DNA from 2 places in the Lactococcus sp. AK05 genome. Region 2 is predicted to be linked to the other one. Evidence: riboswitches for the same ligand, from Rfam matches in the RefSeq annotation. Region 2 holds a riboswitch; the other holds the start of a gene.

Region 1 (15,653 bases), on a different contig from region 2:
TCGTCATCTGCTAATTGTGCCAGAAGTTCTGTTCTAGAAAGACTGGCAATAAAACGATTGACCGAACTTGTTGTTTCAATAAATTGTTTCGTTAAAGCTTCTTTAGGTTGTGCAAAAATATCAATTAATGAATTTTGTTCAATGATTTCACCATTTTGCATAACAGCTACTTTATTAGCAATTTCCTTAACCACTTGCATCTCATGTGTAATTAAAACAACTGTGATTCCTAATTTTTCATGAAGAGATTTAAGTAAATCTAAGATTTGATTGGTTGTTTTTGGATCAAGTGCTGATGTTCCTTCATCTGAAATCAAAATCTCAGGGTCATTAGCAAGTGCACGCGCAATAGCAACTCTTTGTTTTTGTCCCCCAGAAAGCTGAGCTGGATACTTATCAGAAAGCTCTTCTAAATCAACCAATTTTAATAATTCGGTCACTTTATCCGTTTTTTCTTTTTTTGTAAGATAACGTTTTTTCCCGTTTTTATCTTCGATTTGGCTATGTTGTAAAGCAAAAGCCACGTTATTAAAAACTGTTTTTTCACTCAAAAGATTAAAATGTTGAAAAATCATCCCAATCTTTTGACGAAACTCACGTAATTTCGCTCCAGTAAATTTTACAGGATTTTCACTATCAAAAATCTTCTCACCATTAATCACAATTTGACCTTTGGTCGGTTTTTGAAGGAGATTAATGGTTCTGACCAAAGTTGATTTACCAGCCCCAGAATAACCAATTACTCCATAAATATCCCCTTTTTCAATGTGTAAAGTAGCATCTTTTACTGCTGTGACTAATCTTCCTTTCTGATGAAATTGTACAGAAAGATTATTTAATTCAATAATTGCTGTCATATTGTTTTCCTTTATCTTTTTTCATTCTCTGTCAGTACTGACAAAGTTATTTTCTCTTTTGTCAGTACTGACAGAAAATCTCGTCTCTGACGAGTTTTCTTAGTTACAATTTTAAATTCCAAGCGGGGAGTTCTCCACCATCTGGATATTCTTTTTTAATGGTATCAGCGATATTTTTTTGCTCATAAGCTTTGACCACTTCTTTATAAACTTTATTATTTTTATCAGACTGATTTGCCGCAATAAAATTAATCCATTGAGCTGAATCTTCATTTAAAGGTTCTTGATAAATTGATTCTTTCTCCGAAATTTTTGCTGAAATAGCAAAATTATAATTAATGACTGCTGCAGCAACAGAATCAAGCGCACGTGGGGTTTGGCTTGCATCAATTTCTTTGATAATTAAGCCTTTAGGATTATCTCTGATATCTTTAACCGTTGCTAATGCTCCTCTAGAAGTATCAAGTTTAATGAGTCCTGCATTTTTTAAAACATAAAGGGCACGACTTTCATTAGTAACATCATTTGGGATAGCAATCGTACTTTTATCAGGAATTTCCGTCACATTTTTATACTTTGTCGAATACAAATGAATCGGCGTAATAATTGTATCACCAATTGATACGATATTTCCATTATTAGCTTTATTCCATGATTTCAAGTAAGCATAATGTTGAAAGGCATTGAGGTCCACTTCATGGTTAGTCAAAGCTTTATTGGGCTGATCTCCGTCAGTAAAATTGACAAATTTTAAAGTAATCCCAAATTGGTCTTTTGCATTTTTTTGAACTTTTTTCCAAATGGCATCTTCTTGTTTCCCACCAGGCATCAAACCTATTTTTACGATTTTACTGACAGAAGTAGATTTGCTTTTTCCTTGCCTTAAAGTAAAAGTGATTAGAGCCACGATAATAACCAGCAAAAGCAAACTTCCAAAAAGAATTTTTCGATTTCTTGGATTCATAAATAAATCCTTTCATTTTCAAAGTTTCAAGTTCCAAGCTGGCAATTCTCCGCCATCTGGATATTGTTCTTTGATTGCTTTTTCTGTCGCTTTTGAAGCATAAGCCTTGGCAACTTCTTTGTAAACTTTATTATTTTTTTCTTTACTTGTCGCAGCAATAAAGTTAATATACTGAGCAGAAGTTTTGTTGAGAGGTTCCATATAGACAGACTCAGAATTTGGTAAGCTAGCTGCGGTTGCATAGTTATAGTTAACCACTGACAAAGCAACAGAATCAAGCGCACGCGGTGTTTGGCTTGCATCCACTTCTTTGAATTTTAATTGATGCGAATTTTCTGTGATATCTGGTAAGCCAACTAATTTGCTAGAATCACTTGTTGTCAATTTAATCAAACCTGCACTTTGGAGCACGAACAATGCCCGACTTTCATTTGAAGCATCATTTGGTATTGCAACGGTTGACCCTTCTTTTAAATCTGACAATTTGCTGACTTCTTTTGAATAAATGTGCATTGGTGTAATATAAGTATTTCCTACTGCCACAATATCACTCTTATGTGCTTTATTCCAAGTTTTCACATAATTATAAGATTGAAAGGCATTGACATCAATATCTCCCGAAAGAAGTGCTTCATTAGGTTGATTATAATCAGAAAAATAAACAAATTTTAGCTTTAAATCATATTTTTCTTTGGCGGTTTTAGCTACTGATTTCCAGACCTCTTGGTCTTGCTTGTCCCCACTCATGATTCCAACCTTAACTGTTTTTTGAGCGGTTGATTTTTTACTTGCTTGATGATTTAAACTAAAGAAAGCAACCAAAGCAACAACGATAATCACTGCAAGTGCAACAATAATATTTCTATTTTTCGGATTCAAATTTTTCCCCAAATTCTACTGAATACTTATAAAATATTCTATTTCACAAGTGTTCAGACCTTCTTTGAACGATAAGCCTCTCAATGAAGAGAGACTTATTTGAGCATTAAAAACAATTATTTTAATTTCAAGCCCCAAGCAGGAATTGTACTCTTGTCCGGATAAGCTTTAGCAATAGTTTTTTTGGTTGCTTCTGTTTCATAAGCTTTGACAACATCTTTATAAACAGTGTTGTTTTCATCTTTTTTATTTGCAACAATAATATTAATCCATTGTTGACTATCTTTATTAACTGGTTCTGTAAAAATGGCATCAGATTTCTTTAAACCAGCAGTAACGGCATAATTATTATTGATAACTGCTGCATCGACTGAATCTAAAGCACGCGCAGTTTGTGAAGCATCAAGTTCTTTAATGACCAAATTTTTTGGATTTGATGTGATATCTTTGACCGTCGCCAGTGTTTGACCAGAAACATCCAATTTAATCAATCCCGCAGACTTCAAGACATAAAGGGCACGACTTTCGTTAGAAGCATCATTTGGTACCGCAATGGTTCCACCCTCTTTGATATCTGAAATATTTTTGAGTTGTTTTGAGTAAACACTGATTGGCGAAATCACTGTATCCCCAATCGCCACTAAATTGCCATTATTTGCTTTATTCCATGCTTTTAAAAAAGCATAATGTTGAAAGGCATTTAAGTCAATATCGCCATTTTTCAATGCTGTATTTGGCTGAGTATAATCCGTAAAGTGTGTGAATTTCAAAGTAATTCCATATTTATCTTTAGCAGTTTTAGATACCGTTTGCCAAATGCTGTCATCTTCTTTTGTTCCTGTCATTATCCCAATTTTCACTGTTTTATTTACTGTTTTATTTGCTTGAGATTTTTGACCAAAGCCGATAAATGCAGCAATAGCTACAATAACAACAACAATTATTCCAATAATTATATTACGATTTCTAGGATTCATAATCTTCTCCAATTTCTACTGACCAAACCGTTCGTAATCAGTTTGAGTCTTCTGTCAGTAAAATTTATTAGCCCTAAGGCAGAAATTTCTAAAGTAGAAATTTCCAAAGTTTTCACCTAACCGTTACTTTTTAACGAAATTACTTAGTCGAGTTTCAATCCCCAAGCAGCAATTTTTCTCTTATCAGGATAAGCTTTCTCAATTGCTTTTTTCGTTGCTTCAGTTTGGTAGGCTTTCACAACTTCTTTATAAATTTTGTTATTAGCATCTTTTTTATTTGCAACGATAATATTAATCCACTGCTCGCTATCTTTGTTTACAGGTTCAGTATAAATAGACTCTTCAACCGTTAATTTTGCTGTTGTTGCAAAATCGTCATTAATTACTGCCGCTGTAATTGAATCAAGCGCACGCGGTGTTTGTGCCGCATCTAATTCTTTAATGACCAAATTTTTTGGATTTGAATTAATATCTTTGACTGTCGCAAGTGTATCACCTGATACAGAAAGGCCAATCAAACCAGCATTCTTCAAGACATAAAGTGCACGACTTTCATTTGAAGCGTCATTAGGTACTGCAATTGTATCTCCTGATTTAATTTGGCTCAATGAAGTAATTTTTTTAGAATAAAGGCGAATTGGTGAAATTGTTGTATTACCAATTGCTTTCAAATCACCGTCATTAGCTTTATTCCAAGCATTCAAGAAAGCATAATGTTGGAAGGCATTCAAATCAATATCGCCGTTTTTCAAAGCTGTATTTGGTTGTGTATAATCTGTAAAATGAGTGAATTTTAAAGTAATTCCATATTTATCTTTAGCTGTTTTAGAAACAGTTGACCAAATGGCATCATCTTCTTTTGTTCCTGTCATTATTCCAATATTCACAGTTTTATTTGCCGTTTTACTTCCACCAGATTTATGATTAAAACCGAAAAATGCAGCGATAGCAACAATTACAACAACAATAACGACAATTAAAATATTTCTGTTTCTTGGATTCATTTCTTCTCCCTTTTTTCTAATTGATTTATTTTTTAAAATCAATTATTCCCCTTTTGATAAACTTTTTACATCTATTAGAAAAATTAACCGTGCACCTGTTAATTTTTCTAATACTAAACAAATTCTTCAAGATAAAGCGCTCATGCTAAATAAAAATAGCTCATTTCATATAAAGAAACGAGCTATATCGTGGTACCATTCTTGATTTAAGCACTTTTTAGTTCACTGAAAATTTTCAGATTCCAAAGGCAACTTTCAAGTTCAATAACGAGAACCATTCCGTCAAGAGCTTAGTTAAACCTCACTCTTGCTACGCTTATCAAGCCATTTTCATTGCTTCGCTCAGGCTTGCTCTCACCACTACAAGCTCTCTGTGCTGACCTTCACAATTACTTACTCGACCGCTTTTATTTTGTCCGAATTTGTGTATAGACTTATTCTAACAGACTTTCGTTTTTTTTGAATTATTGATTTTTTATGTTGCCTTAAATATTTTTTAAGTTTAATTTATAAAATAGATTAACAATCTTAAAAAAATGCTTTTCAACTTAAAATATGCTAAACTTAATGAGTAAAAATAAATATTTGCACAATGGGTCTATTGACAAAACTGTCAGTAGCGAGAAATACCATCTGACCTGATCTGGGTAATGCCAGCGTAGGAATGTGTTAAGACAAATGTCTAATTTCTAACCCTCCTTTTGTGCGCATCAAAAAGGAGTTTTTTTATGTCTAATTCTAAGTTCAATGTCCGTTTGTTAACGGAAATTGCCTTCATGGCGGCACTCGCCTTCATCATCAGCCTTATTCCAAATACTGTTTATGGCTGGATTATTGTTGAAATCGCCTGTATCCCAATTCTTATTCTCAGTTTTCGTCGCGGCCTAACAGCTGGACTTGTCGGTGGATTAATCTGGGGAATTCTGTCAATGATTACTGGACACGCTTATATTTTAACCTTGTCTCAAGCTTTTCTTGAATATCTCATCGCCCCTGTTTCACTTGGAATTGCTGGACTTTTCCGCCAAAAAACAGCCCCTCTAAAACTTGTACCAGTTCTTTTGGGAACTTTTGTTGCTGTTCTTCTTAAATACTTCTTCCATTTTATTGCCGGAATCATTTTCTGGAGCCAATACGCTTGGAAAGGCTGGGGAGCCGTTGCCTATTCTCTTGCCGTCAATGGAATCAGTGCAATTTTGACTGCTATTGCTGCATTTGTCATTTTGATCATTTTCGTCAAAAAATTCCCTAAACTTTTCATTTATAGCAATTACTAATAAAATCTGTCAGTAAAATTATTTTATCTTGTCAGTCAGCACAAATTCTTCTATAATAAAGCTATGTCTAAAAAGCAAAAATTAAAGAAAACACTTGTAGAACAAATTCTTGATAAGGCAAAAATTGAGCATACTGGACTTGCAATTAACGCTTTAGAAAGTAATAGCCTCCCTGTGGATATCAGTCGCAGTGATATTTATAAAACCCTAGCACTAATCGGCGATAAAACTGGTCCTGTCATTGGTATTCTTCCACTGACAGAGCATTTATCAGAAAAAAAATTGGCCAAAGTTTCGGGCAATAAAAAAGTAAGCATGATTCCTCAAAAAGACTTGCAAAAAACGACAGGTTATATTCACGGTGCAAATAATCCTGTGGGGATTTGGCAAAATAAAAAATTCCCAATTTTCATTGATTCTATTGCCTTAGAGCACGACTTTATCGTTTGTTCAGCTGGCGAAGTTGGGCGTAGCATAAAAATCGCTCCTAAAGTCCTTGCTGACTTTGTTCATGCTCAATTTGTCGAAATTAGAGAATAAAATTACTGACAGAATTTCTGTCAGTAATTTTTTGTTTATTAGAGCAAGAGTTTGCAAAAATTCTTCTTTTTTAGTATATTTTATTTTATACATAAAACAAAGGATTCTTAATGCAAAATACAAAATTATATTCTTTAACCCTAATTGCTCTTGGTGCAGCAATTATTGCGGTTCTATCTCCTCTGTCTATCCCAATTGGTATTGTGCCCGTCACCTTACAAACACTTGCCGTAGGACTTGTTGCCACAGTACTAAAAGCGCGTGAAACTTTTTTTGCTATCTTACTCTATCTCCTGTTAGGATTTATTGGAATTCCCGTATTCACTGGAGGGACATCAGGAATTGCGGTTCTTTTTGGTCCAACAGGTGGTTTTCTAATTGCCTTTTTAATAATGGGAACCCTTATTTCTTTTGGCCTTCATCAAATTAATTATAAGACCATCCCTGCTTTTATCATAAATATTGTAGGACACCTGCTTATGTTAGTTATCGGAACATTGTGGCTCAAATTTTTTACCAATGTCGACTGGTCATTGGCCTTAAAGCTTGGATTCACACCATTTGTCATTGTTGAAATTATTAAAGCTGTCCTTGTCACTATCTTTGGCTTAGCACTTATTCGTGCACTTTCTCACACAAATAAATACTTTACAAACTAAGGCAAAACCGATACAATTAGTCTATGTTTATAAAAGTACTTATGGCGCTTTATCCCCTTATTGTCTTTATTGCATTGGTTTTCATTTTCAAGTTTTTTAGACTTCGTCACTTAACCAATCGCAAACTAAAAATTCCAGATGTTTTTACAATATTTCTCATCTTAGGGATGCAAATTTTTTCTAAAAATGTTACAAGTATCAGCATCATTCCATACTACCTGCTAATCATTTCTGGCTTAGCGCTTGTTTTGTTGTTGCTTGATTTGCTTTATTATAAACAATTTACCTATCGTCGCTTTTTAAAACTCTGGTGGCGCTTGACCTTCTTTATTACTTTGATTATTTATCTTATCCTTATTGTGATAACTTTTACCCATTAAAAAAAGCCCTGAAATCTCAGGGCTTTTATTTATTTCCTAATTCTTTTAAGAGAACACCAAATTCTTCTTCAGATAAAGTAATTCCTTTACCCATTTTTTCATGGTCAGGTGACCAAGTACGAATGTCATATTTAGGTTCGGCATCATTCCAAGAAACACGATTTAATTCTTTACGCCAACCTTTTGCATTTTCAGAGAGAACAATCAATTCTTCAATGATTTCAAATTTTAATTTATCAGCCATCTTATTTCCTTTCTCATTAGTCTATACGAAAATAAATCACTTTTGTCACTCTTCAATCAATTGAATATCTACACCAACAGCAGTCAATTTTTCAATGATGTGGTCATAACCACGTAGGATAAACTCAATATTAGAGATTTTTGTAGTTCCACTGGCAATAATTCCAGCAGTAACCAAAGCCGCACCAGCACGTAAGTCAGTTGCTTGAACACAACTACCAGTTAATTCATTAGGAGCGTCATAAATAATTCGATCGTCTAAAACAGAAATATTAGCACCCATACGAGCTAATTCAGGGACATGATTGACACGTTTTTGATAAATCGTATCAACAATTGAACCACGACCTTTTGTTTTCAATAAAAGTGGTGTAATTGGTTGTTGCAAATCCGTCGCAAACCCTGGGTAAGGAACAGAAGTAATATTGACTGATTTTAGATTTTCTGATTTATGAACTTCAATACTATCTTCACGAATGGTCAAACCTACACCCATTTCTTCAAGTTTAGCAATGAAAGATTCCAAGTGTTCATAAATAACATTTTCAATGATGACACCATCTCCCATAGCAGCTGCTAAGGCAAGATAAGTTCCCGCTTCGATACGGTCAGGAATCACCGTATGTTGAGCACCGTGCATTTCATCCACTCCAGTAATGCGGATAATGTCAGTCCCAGCTCCTCGAACTTGTGCGCCCATATTATTTAGAAGTGTCGCCACATCAATAATCTCAGGTTCACGGGCAGCATTTTCAATGATAGTTAAACCTTTTGCACGACTAGCAGCAAGCATAGTATTAATTGTTGCCCCAACAGAAACAACATCCATATAAATGGTTGTTCCAACTAACGAATCACCAATCACTTCTAAGTGCTCAGCTTCTTCTTCTTGAATCTTCTTAGCCCCTAGAGCTTTAAAGGCTTTATCATGTAAATCCGTTGGACGAGGGCCTAAATCACAGCCACCAGGCAAGCCTACTGTTGCCTGACCAAAACGTCCCAAAAGTGCCCCATTGAAATAATAAGAAGCACGTAAAGAGTTGATTTTTCCATAAGGAAGGGGACGAGAAACAACACTGCGGGTATCAATCACAAGTCGTCCTTCTTCAAGATTTCGTTCAATTTTTGCTCCCATGATTTCCATGATTTCGACTAAACTTGCGACATCAGAAATATCTGGAACTCCTTCAAGCGTTACAACATCGTTAGCTAAGATAGTTGCTGGAATCAAAGCGACTACTGAATTTTTTGCGCCAGAAATTGGAATGGTTCCTGAAATACGCTTTCCACCATTAATTACTATTTTTTTCATATTATTTCAAAATCACTTTTCACATTTTTATTGTCTTAAAAAAATTATATTTTTAAGAACCGCTCTCTATTTTAACATTTTATAGTAGTTTTTCATAGACTTTTTTTCTAAATAAAAAATCACAGCTAAAATTTTAACTGTGATTTTATTTTCTATTGCTTAACTGAATAATCTCTTATTCAAAAACAAATTGATTGTGATAAAGTTCAGAGTAGAAGCCACCTTGAGCAACGAGTTCATGGTGATTTCCTTCTTCGATAACTTCACCATCTTTAAGAACAACAATCTTATCTGCATTAAGAATTGTTTTCAAACGGTGAGCAATAACGAATGAAGTACGACCAGCAATAGCAGCTTCCATCGCCCATTGAATTTGTTGTTCAGTTACTGTATCCACATTTGAAGTTGCTTCATCCAAAATCAAAAGTTCTGGATTTGTCAAAATGGTACGTGCGATAGAAATTTGTTGTTTTTGACCAACTGAGAAGACTGATTCATCATCTGAAACATGTGTTTCGTACTTGTCAGGTAAGCTATCAATGAAATCATGAATGTGAGTTGTCTTAGCCACTGTTTCAATTTCTTCTTGAGTAGCATTTGGTTTACCAAACTTGATATTATCAGCAATCGTTCCATCAAAGAGAACAGACTCTTGCAAAACAATTCCGACATTTGAACGCAAGCTATCTAAATCAAATTCACGAATATCAGTTCCATCAAATTTAATTGCTCCACCATTAACATCGTAGAAACGGTTCATCAAGTTCATAACTGTTGTTTTACCTGAACCAGTTGGACCAACGAGGGCAACCATTTGTCCTTTTTTAACATCAATATTAACTTTTTTGAGGACTGGTTTTCCTGGAAGATATTCAAAATCAAGATTTTCGATTTGAATTCCGTCTTTAATCGTATCAAATTTCTTACCATTTTCAGGACGAACTTCTTCTGGTTCATCAAACATGACATTCAAACGAGTTGCCCCTGTGATGGCAAGTTGAAGTTGACCAAAGTTTGATGAAATTTGCATGATTGGGTTGTAGTAACTTTGAACGTATTGAACAAAGGCAACCAAAAGCCCTAAACCTGTGGCAATTGACATGCTATCATCGTTAAGAACATAGGCCGTTCCACCAAAGATAACAATGGCAATTGATAAAAGTTGGAAACCATTCATCAATGGGAAAATCATACCAGACCATGCTTGAGCAGCAAAGGTACGTTTTTTAACATTTTCGTTATGTTCCAAGAATCCATTAATAGAATCTTCTTGCAAACCTTCAACGATAATTGCTTTTTGCCCAGAGATTTTTTCATCCATATAGGCATTAAGTTGTGAAACTTCTTCTTGTTGTTTGTCTGTTGCTTTTTTCGATTGACGAATGATAATCACAGCAGATAAAATAGCAACTGGAGAAGCGGCAACTGTCAACCAAGCAAATGTCACATCTTTATTGAAAATCTGGATAATGACACCCACAAAGACCGCAGCATTTGAAATAACCGAAACGAGTGCTTGGTTTAAAGTATTTTGAATGTTATCCAAGTCAGATGTGAAACGAGCAAGGATATCACCATCTTGATGACGGTCAAAATACGAAATTGTCAAACGTTCAAGTTTACCAAACAAACCTTTACGCATACGATTTGTTGAATGAGCAACGATACGGCTAAAGAGCAAGGTATAAATCAACATTGATACACCTGTTGCTACATAGACTGCAAGCAATTGCCACATTCCTTTCATGAATGTAGAAGTGCTGGCTGCATGTGAAGTTGCCACTGTTTTAAGTGTTTCTAAAGTTGTTCCTTTAGGAAGATTAGCAGTGATTTGGTCTTGTGCTGCTTGTGGCAAAGATTTCACAACTTCAGGAACATTGTGCCAATCTACTGTTTGGTGCATTTGTTGGCTTAATTGTTGAGCAATTTGTTGTAGTGCATCTTGGGATTGACCAGCATGTTGATGTGTAAAGAAGTCAGTCACATATTTAGTCAAATTAGTGATGGCGTCCCCCAAAAGTGATGGAGAAACAACCTGTAACCAAGTTGCTAAAATGATGAAAATCATAATTACAGCAAATTGGAGTTTATATCTTTTCAGATAGAGGTAAAAAAATCGGATGGCACGTGTGGTGTCAGACATTTTTCTTGTTGATTTGGTATTTTCCATGTCTTAGTCCTCCTGTGCTTTCTGTGTGTCGTAGATTTCTTGGTAAATTTTATTCTCAGCAACTAATTCTTGGTGAGTTCCTTGACCAACAAGTTTTCCTTGGTCAAGAACCAAAATATTATCTGCATGAACCACTGATGAAATCTTTTGAGCAATAATAATTGTGGTTGTGTCTTTAAGGTCTTTATTCAAAGCTTCTTGAACAAGTTTTTCAGATTTAGCATCAAGGGCTGATGTTGAGTCATCTAAAATTAAGACATTTGGATTTTTAACAACTCCACGTGTGATTGAAAGTCTTTGCTTTTGACCACCTGAGAAGTTATTTCCGCGTTCTTCAACTTCAGAATCATATTGACCATCTTTAGTTGTAATAAATTCTGCGGCTTGGGCAATGCGTGCAGCACGAGTCATTTCTTCATCAGTTGCATCGGCTTTCCCTTGTTTAATATTTCCAGCAATTGTTCCTGAGAAGAGAATGGCTTTTTGAAGAACAATAGAAATATTTTTCTTCAATGTTCCACGACTAACTGTTTTAAGATCTTTTCCACCAACTGAAACGGTACCTTCTGTTGGATCAAAGAGTCTTGGAATCAATTGTGCCAATGTAGATTTACCAGCACCAGTCGCTCCGACAATCCCAACCATTTGACCAGGTTCTACTTCAAAGCTAATATCTTTAAGCGTTGGTTCTTCATCATTAGGATAAGAGAATGACACATGGTCAAATTTGACAGAACCTGAAAGAACTTCGTCTTTAGCATTTTCATCAAATTTCATGGCTGGATCAGTATTTAACACTTCATTAATACGTCCAATTGATACCATACCACGTGAAGCAAACATTGAAATCATACCACCCATGATAATGGCAAACATAATCATTCCCATATAAGTTATAAATGTTGTAATCCCACCGATACTATCAGTCGCAATACTTTGTGACTTTGTAACATAGGTTGATACAAAGTAGATGGCAAGCCATATCGCTCCTTGAGCAATAATTGTAAAGAGAGGAATCATTGCCGAGAAGAGTTTTCCTACTGCCCAGTTATGATCGTAAAGTTCATCAGAAGTTTCATCAAAATCTTTGATTTGATTTTTTTCTTGAACGAATGATTTAACGACACGTGAACCACGCAAGTTTTGTTTAGCAATGGCGTTAATACGGTCCATCAATTTTTGGAAAGCCATAAAGTGAGGGCCCATGCGTCCCATTATCACAACAGTAACTACAATAATAAGCACTAAAAGAAGGAGAGTAATCCACCAAAGACGAGGCATAGTCGTAATTGATAAGATAATTCCTCCGATTAGAAGGACAGGCACTCTCATTAAAATTTGGAAAACCATCATCATCAAGTTTTGAACTTGTGTGACGTCATTTGTCATCCGAACAACAAGGTTTCCAGCATTAAATTTCTCGATATCTTCATAAGAGAAGGTATTAATTTTTTTGTAGGTATCTTCACGAACCACAGCACCAACTTCTTGAGCAAGTTTAGCGGCCGTTAGAGTTGATACAATAGCAAATACTATTCCTATACCTGAAACAACAAGTATTAAAATTCCATCATTTTGGATTTTATCAGACATTTGATGGCGAGTTAAGGTAGAATTAGCCAAAATCGTCATGATATCTTTGATTATCTGCGGTTGGTACAATTGAACGCCGGCATAAATGAATGTAGCAAACATTGAAAACAATGCTAACCATTTATGACGCCATATTGCTTTTCCAATCATCAATTATCCTCTTTTCTTTTTATATAAATTATTTTTTAATATTCAGTCTATTTTAAATTATAATAAAAATATTATATAATTTAAAACATGAATAAACTTCTTTCAATGTTTCGTCATTCCTATATTGATGCTAACCACTTTTCTTGTTTATCTAACTTCAAATTACTTGATGAAACAGAACTTTTTAAAATTACTGGTGGACACTTTTCAACTTCGTTCAAATATCACAGACTCGAAAATCACTATACACAAGAACAACTTGCCGAACTTCTTAATGTGGATACTCATACTATTAGAAATTGGGAGTCAAATAAAACCATACCTAAGGGGACTGATTTATTCAATTCAAGTCAACTTTTCGGCATCAGTATCGATACTCTTTGGGATGCTGAAAATAAATATAAAAATCACTAACTTTTTGGCTGTACAACCAAATTATAAGTGGTACAATCTATTTGTAAGCTTACAAACGATTAGAAGGAGAATTCAATTATGAGTAAAAAAATTCAATCAATCAATACCGATAAACCTCTATCTTCATTCAAAGAACTGTCAACCGAAGAACTTCAAGATATCGCTGGTGGTGCCAATGTTGCATTTACTGGTGGTTCTAACCTAGCTAGCACTTTAGCTTCAATTACCCAAACGGGAAAAGCCGCATCAGCTGCTGTTAAAAGCGTTAGCATGGGTGGCTATGCTTCTAGCGCCTACAATACGATGATGAAATTTTATCCATACTAAGCCCAAATAAGTAAATTTTCAAGTGCTCTTTATGAGCACTTTTTTTATTTTCCAATAGTAAGATATGGTTCTGTAAGCTCTTAGCAGTTTGTTTGCTTCATGATTGATTTGAAAATCATAAAATTCCTTTCTAGAGTTAAATAATGTAAATAAGTTTACATTAAATTGAATTTTCAATTTCATTTTACTTCAAAATAATTTCAATAAATTTTTTGAGAAAATAATTATAACATTATTTTTTTTAGTAAACAAGCATTAATTGTTAATGCTGTTAAACATTACAATAGTTAGTTTCAAAAAAGATAAACTAACAAAAATATTGTAACGCTTTTCAAAGTTTAAGTCAACAATTTGCGACGAATATTTTTTACCTTCATCCCTTATGTTGTAACTTAAATTTTAATTGGAAATTATTTATTAGATTCATCTTTTTTATTTGCTTCTAAATTTTCAATAATTTCATCGACTCTAGACCAAGATTCAAAAGCAAGTCGCATATTTTCATGACCAATTTCTGTCAAGCGGTAGTATTTACGACGGCCACCTTGGCTTTCGTCTCCCCAATAAGAACTGATAATCCCATCCTTTTCAAGTCTTTTAAAGATTGTATAGAGCGTGGCTTCATTAAGCTCCATTTCTCCATTTGAGGCTTCTTTGACTTGCTTGATAATGCCATAAACATAATTATCCCCTTGTTTTAAGACATTGAGCAAAATGACATTGGTTTGGGCGCGTAACATTTCCTTTGGTATTTCTGCCATTCTTTTTCCTTTCTATCATTTTAAACAAAGTATATTATACTTCACATTACTATGTAAGTCAAGGTACTTGAATTTTTTATATAATTATTTTATTTTTGACTGATTTCTACTACATTAATATAGTAGAAAGTGGGTATTTTTATATAAATTAGTCAGCCCTTATTTTTTATTTATATTTTGTGAGCCCTTGTTATAAAAGCTTTTTTGGCAATAGATACAAACTTTCATTCAAAATTTTGTTATAATGGAATGATGTAAATTTGGGAGGATTCATATGGCAGCTTCAAGTACAAACAATCTGAAACTCGCTGAAAAAGGAGTTTGGGTTTCTATTATCGCTTATATTGTTTTATCCATTGGACAAATTGCTTTTGCAGCAATTGTGCATTCTAGCGCTCTTCAAGCTAATGGTTTTAATAATGTGACTGATATTATGGGAAATATTGCAATTTTGATTGGTCTTCGACTTGCTCGAATTCCAGCAGATAGTGATCATGTTTATGGTCACTGGAAAATTGAATCAATCGCTAGCTTAATTTCTAGTTTTATCATGTTTTTCGTTGGTTTTGAGGTTTTAAGAGAAACAGTTATGACACTTCTTTCTGGTAAAGAAGAAGCCATTGACCCGCTGGGAGCTCTTGTTGGTTTATTCTCAGCTTTCGTCATGCTGGGCGTTTATCTTTATAATCGAGCATTGGCTAAAAAAACGAACTCACAAGCGCTGTCAGCAGCAAGTAAGGACAATCTCTCTGATGCGGTGACTTCTATTGGAACTGTGGTTGCTATTTTAGCAAGTAGCGTCGGCTGGGAGTGGCTTGATACTGCGATGGCTGTAGTTATTTGTGGTTTCATTTTAAAGACTGCTTATGATATTTTCCATGAATCTGTTTTTAGTCTCTCTGATGGTTTTGATGAAAATCTTGTCGAAGAATATCGCGAAGCAATTTGCTTAGTTCCAAAGGTAAAAGGGGTTAAGCTTGTCCGAGGTCGTTCTTATGGAAGTAATATTTTCCTTGATGTAGTGGTTGAAATGTCTCCTGATTTAAGTGTTTTCGAGAGTCATGAAGCGACCGAGTTCATTGAGAAAATGTTAATTGACAATTATGGTGTTTATGATGTTGATGTCCACGTTGAACCTGCTGCCTT
Region 2 (15,653 bases):
AGGCTTGTTTTTTAATTGAATAGCCTGTAAAGCTTGGAGTATTTAGTGGTGATTGAGCAAATTTAACAAGTTGGTCTTTCGAATATTTCATACCAACATTTATTGGAAGAAATATCAGTAAGCCAACAAGGGCTAAAGCTGCAATTAATGGGCCAATGGCTCTAAAAATTTTAATTTTCATCCTTTTTTTCCTGAACGCGTGCTGCTATTTTATTTGCTGTATTCCAATCTTCACGGTCCATTTCTGAGGGTGGAAGACTGATATCAAAAGCACCTTCTAGTTCAACAATGAGCATGATAGCTCTCATTGAATCAAGAATTCCTTCTTCAAATAAATCCATGTCTAAGTCTTCACGGAATTCGTCTGTGCCTGATACGGTTTCGATAATATCAAAAATTTGTTCTTTCATTTTTGTTTCTCCTAATGTTTTTTTATGATATGCCTAACGACTTTTAGAAGTTAGGAAGTGGGAAATGTGGATCTATGCAGTGCATAATGATGTGATTTGGTATTCCTGAGAAAATAAGGAAACTGATAAATACTAGATTAAATGTAATGAAAATACTTATAGCATTTGTCCATTTATTATCTGGAATTTTCCAGTTTTTACGTTTCTTCAGACGTTTCCATGCGTCATACCCAATCATTAACATGGCGTGGTAGAAACCATAAAGGATGTAATACCAAGTTAAACCATGCCAGAATCCCATGAGTAACATATTTGCGAGGTAACCAATATTTGAGATGGTTACCATATTTTTAGACCATTTTTTAACCATGAATGTTTTCACTAATCTCATGAATACAAAGTCACGGAACCAAAAGCTCAAGGTCATGTGCCATCTTTGCCAAAAGTCATGAATATTTTTAGCTAAGAAGGGTTTGTTAAAGTTGTGTGGGAGGTCATATCCCATTAAATTACTGACACCAATAGCGAAGAGTGAGTAGCCAGCAAAGTCAAAGAATAGATAGAGTCCGTAAGCATACATTGATGATGAAACATTCAAAAAGCTTGGGTGTATCGTTGCAGAGATTGCAATGCCATGTAGCCAATATTGGTCAATCAAGTATCCAATGATGAATTTATAAAGGAAACCTTGGAAAATTCTAAAGACTCCTTTATTTAATAAATCAAGGTATTTCTCAGTGACAACTGGTGCTTTTAGTTCTTTAACAAAACGTCGGAAGCGGTCAATTGGTCCTGATGAAATCGTTGGATAGAAATAGAGGAAATATAGAAATTCTTTAAGAGGAACGGCTTTAATAAGTCCGTCTCGTATTTCCATAATCATGGCTACTGTCTTAAAACTGATGTAAGAGATTCCTAAGAATCCAAGAATTGAACCTGGTCCAGGTCCTGGATTGAACAGAGGATGCACTTTGACAATCACTAATGGCAAAATAGAGAGCAGAATGATGAGGTAGAAAACAAAACTCTGATTCTTGTTTTGTTTTACTCGATACCACTCATAGAATTTTACAATGATAGTCTGGAAGACTCCGAAGCCGATTAATGCCCAAATTGTCACTGTTCCCGAAAATGTCAGCCAAAGAAAAGCGATGGTCAATAGGACTTGATACCACATGAGTTTTTTGCCCAGAAGCTGGGCAATAACGATAGGAATTAAAGCAAGTCCTAAAATCACGAAGTAAAAGGGTGTTGAATAGGGTTGCACTAGTTGTCACCTCGCTCTTTTTGGGCGAGTGCCTTGCGGTCAACTTTACCATTTTGATTCAATGGGAACTTTTTAAGATAAACAAACTTAGTTGGCATCATGTAATCCATAATTGTTTTTGAAAGTTCAGCTTTGAGTTCTTTTGTGAAGGCGCGTTCTGCTGCACGGTCTTCAAATGTTTTTTCTGTTTCTAAATAAGCGATTAATGCGGTGACTTTATGCTGGTCATTCGTTTTCGGTAAGACTACTGCTTTTTCAATCTCTTTTAAGTTCTGAATATTGGCTTCAATATCTTGAAGTTCAATACGGAATCCGTTAAATTTAACTTGAAAATCAATTCGTCCTTGGTAACGAAGCATTCCGTCAGCGGAAATTGAACCGGCATCTCCTGTATGATAAGCGGGTTTTCCGTCGACTGTGAAAAAGGCTTGCTCAGTTTTTTCTGGATTTTCAAAGTAACCTTTGGCTACCGAATCACCAACAATGATGATTTCCTTATCCATAATTTTTAATTCAACACCTGGTTTGGCAAAACCAATTGGGACACGGTCATTTTCTGTCAGTAATTCTTTCGTGATTTTTACTGACGAAATGGCTCCTGTTGCTTCTGTTGGACCATAGGTATTGTATATATTTGCTGACGGAAAAGCTGTCAGTAATTTTTCTGCTGTTTTCTTTGTTAATTCTTCACCGCAGAAAATAAATTGAACTAATTGAGGGTGTTCTTTCTCAGTGAACGAAGGGTCCAATAAGCAAATATCAACAAATGATGGTGTTGAAATCCAAGTATTAATGACCGTTTTGTTCAAACGCTCAAAAAGTAATTTGAAGTTGGTTGTTTCGTCACGTGAGAGTGAAATTAATGTTCCGCCAGTTGTAAGACTTGGATACAAGCTGAAAATTGATAAATCAAAGCTGTAAAGGGCTTGTGACAAGATTTGATTATTTTCAATTTTCATAAAATCATTGTTCATCCAATTGGTGAAAGTCACAAGATTATCATGACTGACTTCAACACCTTTTGGTACTCCTGTTGTTCCAGAAGTATAAATAATATAATTGCTGTCATTTCCAGAAACTGCTTTAGAAAAATCAAGTGCTGGAAGTTTATCAGTCAAAATCTGGTCAGTAAGTTCAAGAGAAATTCTGTCAGTAAAAAGTGCTTCAAAATCTGCTGACAGCTCAACTGTAGTGAGTACCGCCGCTGGTTTTGCCGCTGATTTAATCATTTCTGTCCGCTCAAATGGTGTGTGAGCATCAACAGGAATATAAGCGTGACCATTTAAATTTGTCGCAAGCATGGCTGCTAAAGTGATAAAATCGTTTTTACCGAAAATCAAGATTGGACGCTGATTTAAATTGCGTTCATTGATTTGTTCTGAGATATGTGAAACCGCGGCAAATAATTGACGGTAAGTAAATTTCTGCTCACGCTCGGCAAGTACGATAAGGTCTGGTTCTTTTTTTGCAATTTCAAAAATTTGTTCTAATAATTTCATAATTAACCCCTTCGATAATTCTCTCTAAAATTCGTTATAGATAAAGTGCGCTCCGCCAGTATGACTGTAGGAATAAAGATAGAGCAGAATTAAAATAATTATAAAGTAAAATACTGTTTTAGCCAAAAATAGACGAATTTCTTTTTTCTTGTCCATTGGAACTCCTTTTAAATATAAAGTAATAAGAGGTTTTTAGAATACTCAGTTAATCTCATATCATTTATGACTCTGATTATAACATTTATTAAAGAAAAAAAACTTACATTTGTGTAAGTTTAATTTATATAATAAAAAGAAAACGGAATCATTTTGTTTTGTTGTATTTTTAAGGGTACAACATCTTTTTCATCTAATATTTTGCTTAATTTTTTGAACCATATTTTTGTAATTTTCGGATTCTGTCAGCAAAGAAATTACCGCAACTCCACCCAGACCAATTTTTGAAAGCTCTGTCAGTGAATTTTCAGTAATTCCACCAATTCCAACAGTTGGTAATTGATTATGCTCTAGCATTTTTCTTAAATGGTCAACCCCAATTGGTTCTGCTGCGTCGGACTTGCTATTTGTTGGATAAATTGGACCAATTCCCAAATAGTCAGCTCCACTTTTTTGAGCGCTTTCTAATTCCATATCATTACTGACAGAAAGTCCTACCCACATTTCTTGGCCAATCAGCTCGCGAATTTTACTGACAGAATCATCGTCTTGTCCGACATGAATTCCGTCAGCTGACAGTTCACGCGCTAATTCAACATCATCATTCACAATAAAAGAAACAGCCGCTTTCTGAGCTACTCCTTGTAGTCTTTTCGCTACTTCTAATCGTTGATTTTTATTTTTATAAATTGTTCCCTTATCACGAAATTGATAAACCGTTACTCCACTTTTTATGATTACAGAAATTTTATCGACTGCATCATCAATTGAAAGTTTTGGAAAATCTTGTGGCCCAGCAATAAAATAGGCCCTCAGATCTAAAATTTTATTTTTCATTAATTGTCACCCAATGGTTCAACGGTCCATGACCGTGACCAACATTAATTGTTTGTGAAATAGCTTCAGTAATAAATAATTTAGCTTTTGGCATCACTTCTTTTAAGTCTTCTCCTAAAGCTAAATGAGCTGTTATATAAGAAGAAAGTGTATCTCCGGTTCCGTGTGTTCTTTCTGTCAGTAATCTTTTAGAGTCATAAGTACTGACAGAACCATCTGTCATCAATAAATAATCTCTGACCAGTTCTCCATTGCCATGTCCCCCTTTAATCAGCACATTTTTAGCACCTAACTTTTGAATATCATGAAGGGCTTTTAAAATTTCCTTTTCGTCAGTAATTTTATAGCCACACATAACCTCTGCCTCTTCCAAATTGGGAGTGACCAATTCTGCTAAAGGTAACAATTCATTTTTTATCAAATCAATGGCTTCTCTTGTCAAAAGAATTGCCCCGCCTTTAGCCACCATTACTGGATCCACCACCAAATGCTTCGGTTTATATTTTTTCAAGCCTTGAATTACCGCTTCAACTTGAGCAGTATCAAAAAGTGCCCCCGTTTTAGCTGCCGAAATTTCCAAATCAGAAAATACTGAGTCAAATTGAGCCAAAATAAAAGCTTTATTTGTCGGTAAAATTTCTTGTACTCCATAGGTATTTTGCGCTGTCAGCCCTGTCACAATTGTTGCCGAATATACTTTTTGATTATGAAAAGTTTTTAGGTCAGCATTAATACCAGCCCCACCAGAAGAATCAATTCCAGCGATTGTCACAACTTGAGAAACATCAATCATTTCTTTTTCTCCCTTACATAACCTCTTGCGTCGCTTGATATATTTTATCAAGAAGACGATTCACAAAATTTCCTGGTAGATTTTCTACTTGATCAGTAGCTTTCACACCAGATTCACCGAAGAATTCTGTCGCTTCATGAGCCGCCTTAAATAAATCATCAGATACAGCCGCAAAAGTTCCAACAATTGCTGACAGCATGTCCCCACAGCCAACATTAATTTTAAAAAGTGGACTATCAGTTTCAACAAATAATTCCTCGAACCCATTAGAAATAACATCAACTTTTCCAGTTTGAATAATGACTGCCCCTGTTTTTTGAGCAGCAACTCGCGCGTGCTCAACTTCTAAATTTGACTCAAGTGCATCAATTCCTTTGTTCAAGCTTTCTTTATCAGCAAACCAAGCAATTTCCGCTGAATTCCCACGAATGATATCAAATTTTACCTCTTGTATTAATCTTTTGACAAAATTTGCTCTAAAAGGGACATTGACAGCAACTGGGTCCAAAATTAAAGGTTTGTGCTTTTGATTTGCTAACTGACAAATAGTCAAAAAAAGCGGATAATCCTTTTCTGAAATGGTACCAATATTTACCACTACAGCATCTGCAATTTCAACTAAAGTTTCACTTTCTGAAATTTCCGCAGTCATTAATGGTGAACCACCAGCAAAACTAATCGCATCCGCAACTCTTTGTGGAGTTACAAAATTCGCTAAATTTAAGATAAGTGGTTGTTTTTCTTTAATCTTTTCTAAAATTGACATCAAAAAACTCCTTTATAGACACAAGGAGGGCTCTAGTATGATAAGAAAGTAAGCTAAAAGATTTTCATAAAGAAAATACAATTAAAACTCGGACACATTCTTACGCAGGTCTTAACCTGTTCAAGTCTGATGGTCTTTCTCAACCGGTAATATTAGTTTTTACCAGTACCCATTGTGTGATAGATTTATTTTTAAAACTACAACTACTTTAACATATTTAAACTAAAAAAACTAATTTCGCAAATCTACAAAAGAAAAAACCTAGCCAAAAAGGCAGGTTTTTCTTATTTTTTATGCTCATCAATATGAGGGTCAACACTTTCTTCTTGGCGATTAGTTTTTACCCAATCATTTTTAGAGTTGAAATATCGAATGGCTGACTGCGGATAAATTTGAGTTAAAATAAATAGAAATTTCGTCAGATTAACCGTATCTTTCACTACATCCCACACCCTTGTTTTTTCTTGAGATTTTCCTTTGTTATAAAGAATAGCCCATACAAAATTCACAAAGATAATATAAATTGACATCACGATAAAAAGTACAACAACAATTTTAAGTGATTGAGTAATCCCTGATAGGATAGCAGAATTAACAATCATAATCAGTGTATAAATTACAATGATATATTCAATCCCCATTAACCAGGGTTTCAGTAGGGTCATCAATAATTCAAACTTCTGTTTATTCTGCAATTTTTTTGACCGAATCGTCGGCAAAATATATTTTGAAGATTGAATATTTCCCTGTGCCCACCGCACTCGTTGTTTAACCAAAGCTTCATTATCATTGATAATCCCTGTTTGTTCAATGTAAATATCATCGAACTGAGCATTTTTAACTTCAATATCTGAAAGAAAGAGACGAGTTGATAAATCAAAATCTTCAACAAGTGAATCTGTCCAAGGATCTTCATTCAATGCCTGAAGAGTACTTAATTTACAGAACTGCCCATTTCCACCAAAAGCAACTGTATTGGTCAAAGTCCGAAACATCTGTGTCGCATTGATAATTTCAGAAAATTCCAAGTCTTGTGAAGCATCTTTAAGCAAATTGGCAACACGAACCTTGGATTGCAAACCAGTAAGCTTAGCATCATGATTGAAAGCCATATTTACTTTTTCAAAATAATTGTTATCAAGTTTTGTATCGGCATCAATTATCGCAATAAGAACATCCTCCGGAGCAATTCCAGCTTCTTGAATTTGCTCACTAATTTGATAATAAGCCCAATTCAAAGCCGTCCCTTTTCCTTTTTGCGCATTAGGTTTAATACGTCTTAGAACATTCAATCGAGAATCTTGAATTTCAGAAATTTTTTCTAAGCTCCGATCATCACTTGCATCATCAATAACTGTTACTACCAAATTCTCATAATTATTTTTCAAAATACTTTTCAAAGTCGTTTGAATAACCAATTCTTCATTCAAACACGGAATCAAAACGTAAATATGAAATTGTTTTTTTATTTTCTCATCTTTGAAATCTAATGCCGTTATCTTTTGTCTTTTATTATATGAATACCACAAAATAACGACTTCTACCGTATAGTAAAGAAATACGAAAACTGAAAAAATAAAGAAAATATAATTGATACGATCAAAAATATCAAAAACCAAATAACTTTGTTTCCAATAATGATATCTTACAATATATAAATAGAGGAAAGGCAAGCTTGAACCAATATATAGCAATATCTTCGTTCTTGGTCTGATAAATTTTTTCAAACCTGTATAGATTGTCAAAAGCATAATCACAACAACTTCAAAAATTTGTAGCGCAAAATAACTATTGAAAATTTTGTTATTAAAATGAATAAAATTAGTTGGTGGATTAAGAAAGAAAAGATAAGCATAAACTCCCAGAGCAACCAGTATCAATACATAAATTGGTTTTAATGACAGTATCTTTTTCTTTGATTTTTCTCCCTTATATCCAATAACTAAAGCAAAAGCAATAATTGGTAGGACGAATTGAGAAAATACAGTCAATCCTTCTATCCAATGTGCCAAAAAGACATTATAATTAAGCTCAATACTATTAAAGAAACCTTCTTGAGCAAAATTAAAGGTAATATTTACTTGAGTTCCTGAATAAACGATTAATGCAACGATGTAGACAACTAAAAGAACATAAACCGTATATTTGATATTCTTTCCTAATTGCTTGGCATCAATCCCACTAAATTTATAAAAACTCAAATACATGATTGGCATAAATGGTACGATCAGATACCTGATATCCATATTACTGACAATCGAGAAATCAAACCCCTGATGTTCAACCAAGAATTTAATAATGAATTGAATCGTTATAATTGGCAATGTAACGAACCACAAAGAAGCAATCAATGTTGCTAATTTATAAATTAACCTCTTCTTTGTTGAAACATAATAAGCTAAAGCACAACAAAGTAAAATGAAGATCGCAATCAAAAATCGGAAGGGAAATAACTGTGGAACAGCATGTTCCCCACCTATGAGGTAAGTCAAGGAAACGATTAAGCGATTGGAACCATACATCAGGAAACCAAAGACACCGAGAATACTCAAATTTCTAACTGAATTCGGAATTTTTTCGCTATCCGTAATGATAAAAAATGAGCTAAGCATCAAAGGAGCCACAAAAAAGAGAATGGTAAAGAATTTTTCTCTAGAAGTAAAATTTGATAAGCGGAAAATAAACTCAAAATTAAAAAGGAAGATAAAAATGAGACAGACAGACTGGAAAGACTTTAAATTAATTTTTTTATTTTTCATTTAGAATATTAATAATCTGTAAGGAAGTCGTTCCATCACCATAAGGATTCTTACTTCCTGACATCCTTTCATATTTAGTCTTGTCTGTCAGTAAAGTCCGAGTCTCATTAACAATATTTTCTTTTGAAGTCCCCACAAGTTTTAAAGTACCAGCCAATACACCCTCGGGTCTTTCAGTTGTATCACGTAAAACAAGCACTGGAATTCCTAAGAAAGCTGCTTCTTCTTGAATTCCACCAGAGTCAGTTAAAATCAACTCGGCATGACGCATCACATTATGAAAGTTAATTGTATCCAGCGGGTCAATGATTTTAATATTACTATGTTCCAGTAATTTTTGCGCTTTTTCACGAATGATTGGATTCATATGAATTGGATAAATGATTTTACGTGTTTCTTTAAATTCATCAGCAATCTCTGCAATTCCATCAAAAATTTCTTCTAAATCACTCAAATTTTCACGACGGTGAGCCGTCACTAAAATCATTTTCTTGTCAGCTTGCCATGATAAAGCTTCATTTGTATAATCTTCCTTTAAAGTATACTGAAACATATCTATAGCACTGTTTCCAACTACAAAAACCTGATTTTTTGGCTTACCTTCTTTTAAAAGATTTTCTTTCGTCATTTCCGTTGGTGTAAAATGATAATCAGCCATCAAACCAACAATTTGACGATTCATTTCTTCAGGAAATGGTGAAAATTTATTGTAAGTTCGCAAACCTGCTTCAATATGTGCCAACTTTATTTGATTAAAATAAGCAACCAAACTTCCAGCCAAAGTAGCTGCAGTATCACCATGAACTAAGATGACATCTGGTTGTTCCTTTTTAATAATTGGGTCAAGACCGCTAATTGATCCTGCCACAATTTCTGATAAACCAGCATATTTTTCCATGATTTTTAAATCGTAATCAACTTCCACAGAAAATTCATCTAAAAGTTCATTAAGCATTTCTTTGTGCTGCCCTGTGTTAACCAGAACAATTGGATTACCTTGCCTTTTCGCCTCTTGGATTACTGGATAAACTTTAATAAATTCTGGCCTAGTCCCAAATATAAAGAGTAACTTTTTCATCTCTACCTCACCATCTATTTTTATAAATATACTTTTTGCTTCATCTAAAAAAATTCCTGTTGTAATTTATTTACTACTTTACTTCTATTCTAATAGATATTGAATTCAAGAGCAAATATGTTGCATGAAATAAGATTAAATTTGGAATTTATTAATCTATTAATCTATTAATAAAATACATAAATCAATTAATTTTGTAATTATTAGCTGACAATCATTGATTATATTTGACAAAATAAATTTTCAGTAGCACTTTATTCATTTTTTGTAGACACTCATTGTCAAAAAAAAAAGAGATAAATTCTCTTTCTTTAAAATATATTCAATTGAAATATTGTGAATTTTGATTTATTTTCAAGTCTGAAAACACAAGATATTCTTTAATCTGTAAACAATTATTGGAATTAACAGTGAGCTCTTCACTTTACAGATACACAAATCATTATCGTTTATAATAAAAATATTATAAAATAAGATTGTAATTATAAATTGAGCTTTTACTTTTTATTTTTTGAATGATGAGAAAGGAGTCTCCTATGAATCCAAACAAGCAATCAACAACTTTTAACTATTATTTTAACATCACTGATAAAATGAAAAACTTTATTAAAAATAGTGGCACTAGTCCATCTGTAAAGTTTGAAAATAGACAAGATTATCAGCCTATTTTTGATAATAAGCGACAAGTCGGATTGACAATTAGTTCAAACGTTAGTCAAACAGAACATGAAATTGCTGATTTTTCGCTCACTCTACCTGGTTACCACTTTGAAGGTTGGAAAATTGTTCGCGATAGTCATTATGTGATCCCGCATAATATCTCCCGCGAGCAAGCTGCACTCTATGCTGGTGCAAATTCTGCCTTACACAAAACAGGAATAAGCCCCGATTTCCTTTGGACTGCAGGTGATTATCTTCAAAATGTTGGTAAAGAATATGATTTATATGCCCAGTGGACTCCATTAGAATACGAAATTCGCTATTCTTCTCGCACAATAAACAAGGTCGAACTCTCCTGGACCCACCCCTCAGATGTACGAACAGTTGAAAAAAATTTCATTCCCTATCTAAAACCCGAGTTGCGTGGCTACGACTTTGCCGGCTGGACAAGCATCATCGATTCCACTGAACAAACAATTTTTGAACCCTATACGATTATTCCTGCTGGTATTGGGCCAGTAAAACTTATTGCTCTATTTGAAGAAGTATTTTGAAAATTTGAGACTCATAGATAGCAAAAAAATACTACCAAGAACAAACTTGGTAGTATTTTTAATAGAAAATCGATAATATTCAATTTTCTTTTTAAACAAGAATAAAATTCTTATTTAAGTGTGATTGAAGCACCAGCTGCTTCAAGTTTTTCTTTAACTTCGTTAGCTTCTGATTCAGAAAGACCTTCTTTGATCATTGTTGGTGCACCATCAACGAGTTCTTTAGCTTCTTTAAGTCCAAGACCAGTGATTCCACGTACTTCTTTGATTACTGCAACTTTTTTGTCGCCAGCTGATGTCAATTCAACGTCGAATGAATCTTTAGCTGCTGCTGCATCACCAGCACCTGCTGCTGCTGCAACTGGAGCTGCTGCTGTTACGTCAAATTTTTCTTCGATTGCTTTTACAAGTTCAGAAAGTTCAAGGATTGTTGCGTTTTCAAGTTCAGCAACGATGTTTTCAATGTTCAATGCCATTTTAATATTCTCCTATTAATTTTTTAGTTTGTTGCGTAAATCCGCCGATATAAGTAATGTTGCTTATAATTAAGCAGCTGATTCTTCTTTTTCTGCAACAGCTTTGACTGCAAGAGCCACGTTGCGGACAGGTGCTTGAAGCACTGAAAGAAGCATAGAAAGAAGTCCATCGCGGCTTGGAAGAGACGCAATAGCTTGGATTTCTTCTTTAGAAGAAACTTTACCTTCGATAACACCAGCTTTGATTTCAAGATTTTCAGCATCTTTTGCAAAGTCAGCCAAAACTTTTGCTGGTGCTACAACATCTTCGTTAGAAAATGCTACTGCTGATGGGCCAGAGAATGCTTCTGACAAACCTTCAAGACCAGCTTTTTCAGCTGCACGACGCAAAACTGAGTTTTTAACGACTTTGAATTCAACGCCTGCTTCACGAAGTTGTTTACGAAGTTGAGTATCTTGATCAACTGACAAACCACGTGAATCTGCAACAACGATAGATGCTGCTTCAGTCATTTTTTGTGCGTAAACATCAACCAATTCTGCTTTCTTAGCAATTGTTGCTTCATTTACTTTGTAATCGCTCATTTTTTTACCTCCATTTTATTTTGGTTGTAGAAATAAAAAATCTCTACACACAAAAGACATAGAGAGTTCAATTATCATTTTGATATTTGTCCTCGGTAGGAAGTTTATGACTTTCGTCCCCTACTGTCTTCGGTCAGTTCATTTAGAACCGTAAATAAGTATATCAAAGTTTTTTTGAAATTGCAAGACTAAACTTATTCTTTTTTCTTTTTTATTTTAGTTCATGCAATGTTCTTTTGGTTTTTTGAAAGATGAAAAAATTTGACGTTAACAATCTTTTTTTCCTTTTTTATTTTCTCTTTGCTATCATTTTCTATCAATTTCTGTGAAAGCCATAAAACTAATTCATAAGCAATTGCAAAAATTGATCCAATTCCCAGTATTGGTAAAATTTCTCTTATCCAATTCATTTTTAAGCCCTCATTTTAATCTATAATCTGTGATTCTTCAATTTCTTCAAAATTATCAACTACTGGTCCAATAATTCGGAAATTATCTTCCTGTCCTAGATAAAAATCCTTGTATTGTGGATCTGGATTGAGTGAATGAATTCTAAATTGTCCATCTTCTTCTTCAAATACTTGTTTGATATACAAACGTTCTTCGCCCAAATCTCCTTCAGCAATGGCGTAAATATCCCCACTCCGACCAAAACCCGTGTGTAAGAATGTTGCAATAGAAAAATTAGGGAATTCAGGTTCCATCGATTCCCCTTTTACTCTGGCTGCACCATCATATCGCCCAAGAGTTTCAGACGTGTAAGCTTTGTAGTGGCCCCCTGTATTGCTTTGAGATTGACCAAAACCTGCCGATAATTCTTCATCTTCAACAATGGCATAATCTAAAGAAGAACGTCTGTAAGTTTTCAAATTAATAAGCTCTGTTTTATTTTGTTCAATGAGAAAATCTGTAAAATTAATAACTGATTCTTGTTGTTCTCCAGTCAGTGAACGATAATTATCGATTAATTGTTTTTCTGCATTATTATCAGTTTCTTTGATTAATTCTTGAATAGGTAAATCATAGATATCTGCTAGTTTTTCTAATAATTCTAACGTTGGGTTGGTTGATTTTTGTTCCCAAAGTACATAAGCATTTTGCTTCATTCCTAGCTTTTCTGCTAATTGACTTTGTGTCAATTTTGCATTTTTTCTTAATTTTTTTAAATTCTGACCAAAATTCATAAACTCTCCCTTCCCGATTCTTTATCAATCTTTCTTATATTATATCGCTTATTTTATTTTTTGTCAATATTTTTTATCAGAAAAACTGATAAACGAAAAACCACTGATAGCAGTGGTTTTTCATAGCTCTTTTTGTAAAGTTTGAATTCGATACATGTCTGCATAATAACCATTAAGCTCTAAAAGTTGGTCATGATTTCCTCGCTCAATAATTTCTCCCTTGTTCAGGACTAAAATTTGGTCAGCATCTTTAATTGTTGATAAACGGTGAGCAATTGCCATTGTCGTTCGATTTTGCCGCATATTTGTCAGACCTTCTTGAATAAGCGATTCAGTTTCAGTATCAATATTGGCTGTTGCTTCATCTAATAAGAGAATTTTCGGATTACGCACAATCGTTCGAGCAAAGTTAATTAATTGACGTTCACCGGCCGAGAAGGCAGCTCCACCTTCAATTACTTTGGTTTCGTAACCATTTTCTAAATCTTTGATGAATTTGTCAGCTTGAACAAATCGAGCCGCTTCTTTGGCTGCTTGGTCAGTAATCTGTGGATTCATCATTTTGATATTGTCAGTAACTGACGCAACAAACATAAAGGAATCTTGCAATACTAAACCAATTTTTTCCCGAAGTTCTTCTTTTGAATAACTTCTAATGTCCTGATCATCAATCAAAACTTGACCTTCTGTAAATTCATAGAATCGCATAAAGACATTGATAATACTCGATTTCCCCGAACCTGTATGACCTACAAAAGCAAGCGTTTCTCCAGGATTCACAATGAATGAGATATTTTTCAAAACTTGATGTTCTCCGTCATATGAAAAACTGACATTGCGAAATTCAATTTTTCCTTCTTGAATGATTGGAGAATTGCTGACAGATTTTCTGTCAGTAAATTTTTCATCAACATTTTTACTGACAGAAGTTGAAATTCCTTGTTGTGGCGCAAATTCTTTTTCTTCCATGATTGTCTTAATGCGACTAGAGGCCACCAATCCATTTGAAAAGTTTGATAATGAATCCATCAATCCTGAAATAGGATTAAAGTAAATTTGTACATTACTGATGAAAGCATAAATTAAACCAGCCTCAACCACTGCATGTAGACTTCGATTAGAATACATCAACAAGACAACAACAATTGAGATGGCCATCAAAAAATTAACCAAAGGGCTCAACAAAATCCCATTAATTTGAATCACTCGTTTTCGATAACCATAATATTCATCATTTGTTTTTTCAAATTCATTTCCTAGTCTGCTCTCTTGACGAAATTGTTGAATAATTCTCATCCCAGAAATGTATTCATTTAATTTCGTATTCAATTCTGAACGCTTAGCAAGCATGGCTTGATAAACTTTTGTACTCACTTTTTGATAAATCAGTACTGCCAAAATCAATAGGGGAAGAATCAACAACATCACAAGCGCAATTTGGTGGTCAATAATAAACAAAGCAATGAAGGCAATGATAATAGAAAGCAAACTTGTTAATGCATTAAACAAAGTCTGCCAGAAATCAAATAAATCAGTGTCATTTGTGATTCTGGTGATTAACCAACCCGTCGGTTTTTGGTCAAAATATCGCATGCCTAGCTGATGAATTTTTCGATAAACTTTCTTACGAATGTATTGATTAACAAAAATCGAACCATTTTGCAGATAATTCCATTTGAAAAAGAAAGCAATTGAATTAATTATTGCTAAAATCAAATAAAGACCTGCAAAATAGAAAATAATCTGGTCAGTCGCTTTCATAGGTGTCAAATAAGAATCCATAAAAACGGACAAAACAAAAGGCATAATTGAAGCAAGAGCAGTTGTAATTACACTAAAAACAAAAGCCCAAACGAAATACTTTTTGAAAGGTAATAAGAATTTGAAAATAAATTTAAAAACTTGCCAACTTTCTCTGACAGACATTTTGTCAGTAGATTTCTCCATTTTCTTCTCCTTCCCGATTTACTGACGAACCTGTCAGTAAATTCTCATCTTCATCATTCGCTGTCAAATGACTTTCAATCTGTTGCATTTGCCACATTTGAGCATACCAACCTCCAGATTTAATCAAAGCTTCATGCAAGCCACGCTCAATCACTTTTCCTTCGTCTAGCACGAGAATTTCATTAGCTTCCATTACTGATGACAATCTGTGACTGACAACCAGCGTTGAACTTTCATGACGTAAGGCCTTCAGATTTGACAAAATTAACTGTTCAGTCTTGGCATCAACAGCTGACAGCGCATCGTCTAAAATTAATAATTTAGGCTGAATAAGTAGCGCCCTCGCAATAGATAACCTTTGCTTTTGTCCACCAGAAAGCGAAACGCCACGCTCGCCAACCAAAGTATCATAACCTTCAGGAAAAGCAATAATATCATCATGAATTCCAGCTGTTTTAGCTGCAATTTCAACTTCTTCTTGACTCGCTGACATCTTAGCAAAGCGAATATTATCTCTGACAGACATCGAAAATAGAAAATGTTCTTGCGGAACATAACCAATCGCTGGCAAATATTCATCTAATTGATAATCCATAATATCATGGTCAGCAAAAGTAATATGTCCTTTGTAATGGTCAAACTCTCGCATTAAAAGTTTAATAATCGTTGATTTTCCTGCACC

The links. A riboswitch is a leader RNA that binds a small molecule or an ion and turns the genes downstream of it on or off. The one in region 2 is predicted to bind thiamine pyrophosphate.
Region 1: it holds a riboswitch for thiamine pyrophosphate, as region 2 does, so the genes downstream of both, thiT (energy-coupled thiamine transporter ThiT) here and thiM (hydroxyethylthiazole kinase) in region 2, are expected to answer to the same signal.

The regions. Positions count from the first base shown of each region.
Region 1 covers NZ_JBFTEI010000002.1:179,237-194,889, forward strand. Annotated here, with positions in the region: gene AB6B24_RS05400 (methionine ABC transporter ATP-binding protein) at 1-857, opposite strand, end outside; gene AB6B24_RS05405 (MetQ/NlpA family ABC transporter substrate-binding protein) at 961-1,821, opposite strand; gene AB6B24_RS05410 (MetQ/NlpA family ABC transporter substrate-binding protein) at 1,840-2,700, opposite strand; gene AB6B24_RS05415 (MetQ/NlpA family ABC transporter substrate-binding protein) at 2,817-3,677, opposite strand; gene AB6B24_RS05420 (MetQ/NlpA family ABC transporter substrate-binding protein) at 3,821-4,681, opposite strand; TPP riboswitch at 5,264-5,363, shown strand; gene thiT (energy-coupled thiamine transporter ThiT) at 5,410-5,958, shown strand; gene AB6B24_RS05430 (aminoacyl-tRNA deacylase) at 6,022-6,498, shown strand; gene AB6B24_RS05435 (biotin transporter BioY) at 6,609-7,157, shown strand; gene AB6B24_RS05440 (DUF3397 domain-containing protein) at 7,199-7,537, shown strand; gene AB6B24_RS05445 (YdbC family protein) at 7,563-7,781, opposite strand; gene AB6B24_RS05450 (UDP-N-acetylglucosamine 1-carboxyvinyltransferase) at 7,827-9,092, opposite strand; gene lmrD (multidrug efflux ABC transporter LmrCD subunit D) at 9,268-11,262, opposite strand; gene AB6B24_RS05460 (ABC transporter ATP-binding protein) at 11,266-13,005, opposite strand; gene AB6B24_RS05465 (helix-turn-helix transcriptional regulator) at 13,093-13,419, shown strand; gene AB6B24_RS05470 (bacteriocin) at 13,498-13,746, shown strand; gene AB6B24_RS05475 (PadR family transcriptional regulator) at 14,157-14,507, opposite strand; gene AB6B24_RS05480 (cation diffusion facilitator family transporter) at 14,782-15,653, shown strand, end outside.
Region 2 covers NZ_JBFTEI010000001.1:860,601-876,253, forward strand. Annotated here, with positions in the region: gene dltD (D-alanyl-lipoteichoic acid biosynthesis protein DltD) at 1-181, opposite strand, end outside; gene dltC (D-alanine--poly(phosphoribitol) ligase subunit DltC) at 171-410, opposite strand; gene dltB (D-alanyl-lipoteichoic acid biosynthesis protein DltB) at 454-1,677, opposite strand; gene dltA (D-alanine--poly(phosphoribitol) ligase subunit DltA) at 1,677-3,176, opposite strand; gene dltX (teichoic acid D-Ala incorporation-associated protein DltX) at 3,201-3,332, opposite strand; gene thiE (thiamine phosphate synthase) at 3,522-4,169, opposite strand; gene thiD (bifunctional hydroxymethylpyrimidine kinase/phosphomethylpyrimidine kinase) at 4,159-4,962, opposite strand; gene thiM (hydroxyethylthiazole kinase) at 4,976-5,728, opposite strand; TPP riboswitch at 5,809-5,911, opposite strand; gene AB6B24_RS04130 (glycosyltransferase) at 6,013-8,487, opposite strand; gene wecB (non-hydrolyzing UDP-N-acetylglucosamine 2-epimerase) at 8,477-9,565, opposite strand; gene AB6B24_RS04140 (hypothetical protein) at 10,102-10,779, shown strand; gene rplL (50S ribosomal protein L7/L12) at 10,890-11,255, opposite strand; gene rplJ (50S ribosomal protein L10) at 11,325-11,840, opposite strand; ribosomal protein L10 leader region at 11,866-11,991, opposite strand; gene AB6B24_RS04155 (hypothetical protein) at 12,062-12,250, opposite strand; gene AB6B24_RS04160 (helix-turn-helix transcriptional regulator) at 12,266-13,024, opposite strand; gene AB6B24_RS04165 (ABC transporter ATP-binding protein) at 13,145-14,971, opposite strand; gene AB6B24_RS04170 (ABC transporter transmembrane domain-containing protein) at 14,955-15,653, opposite strand, start outside.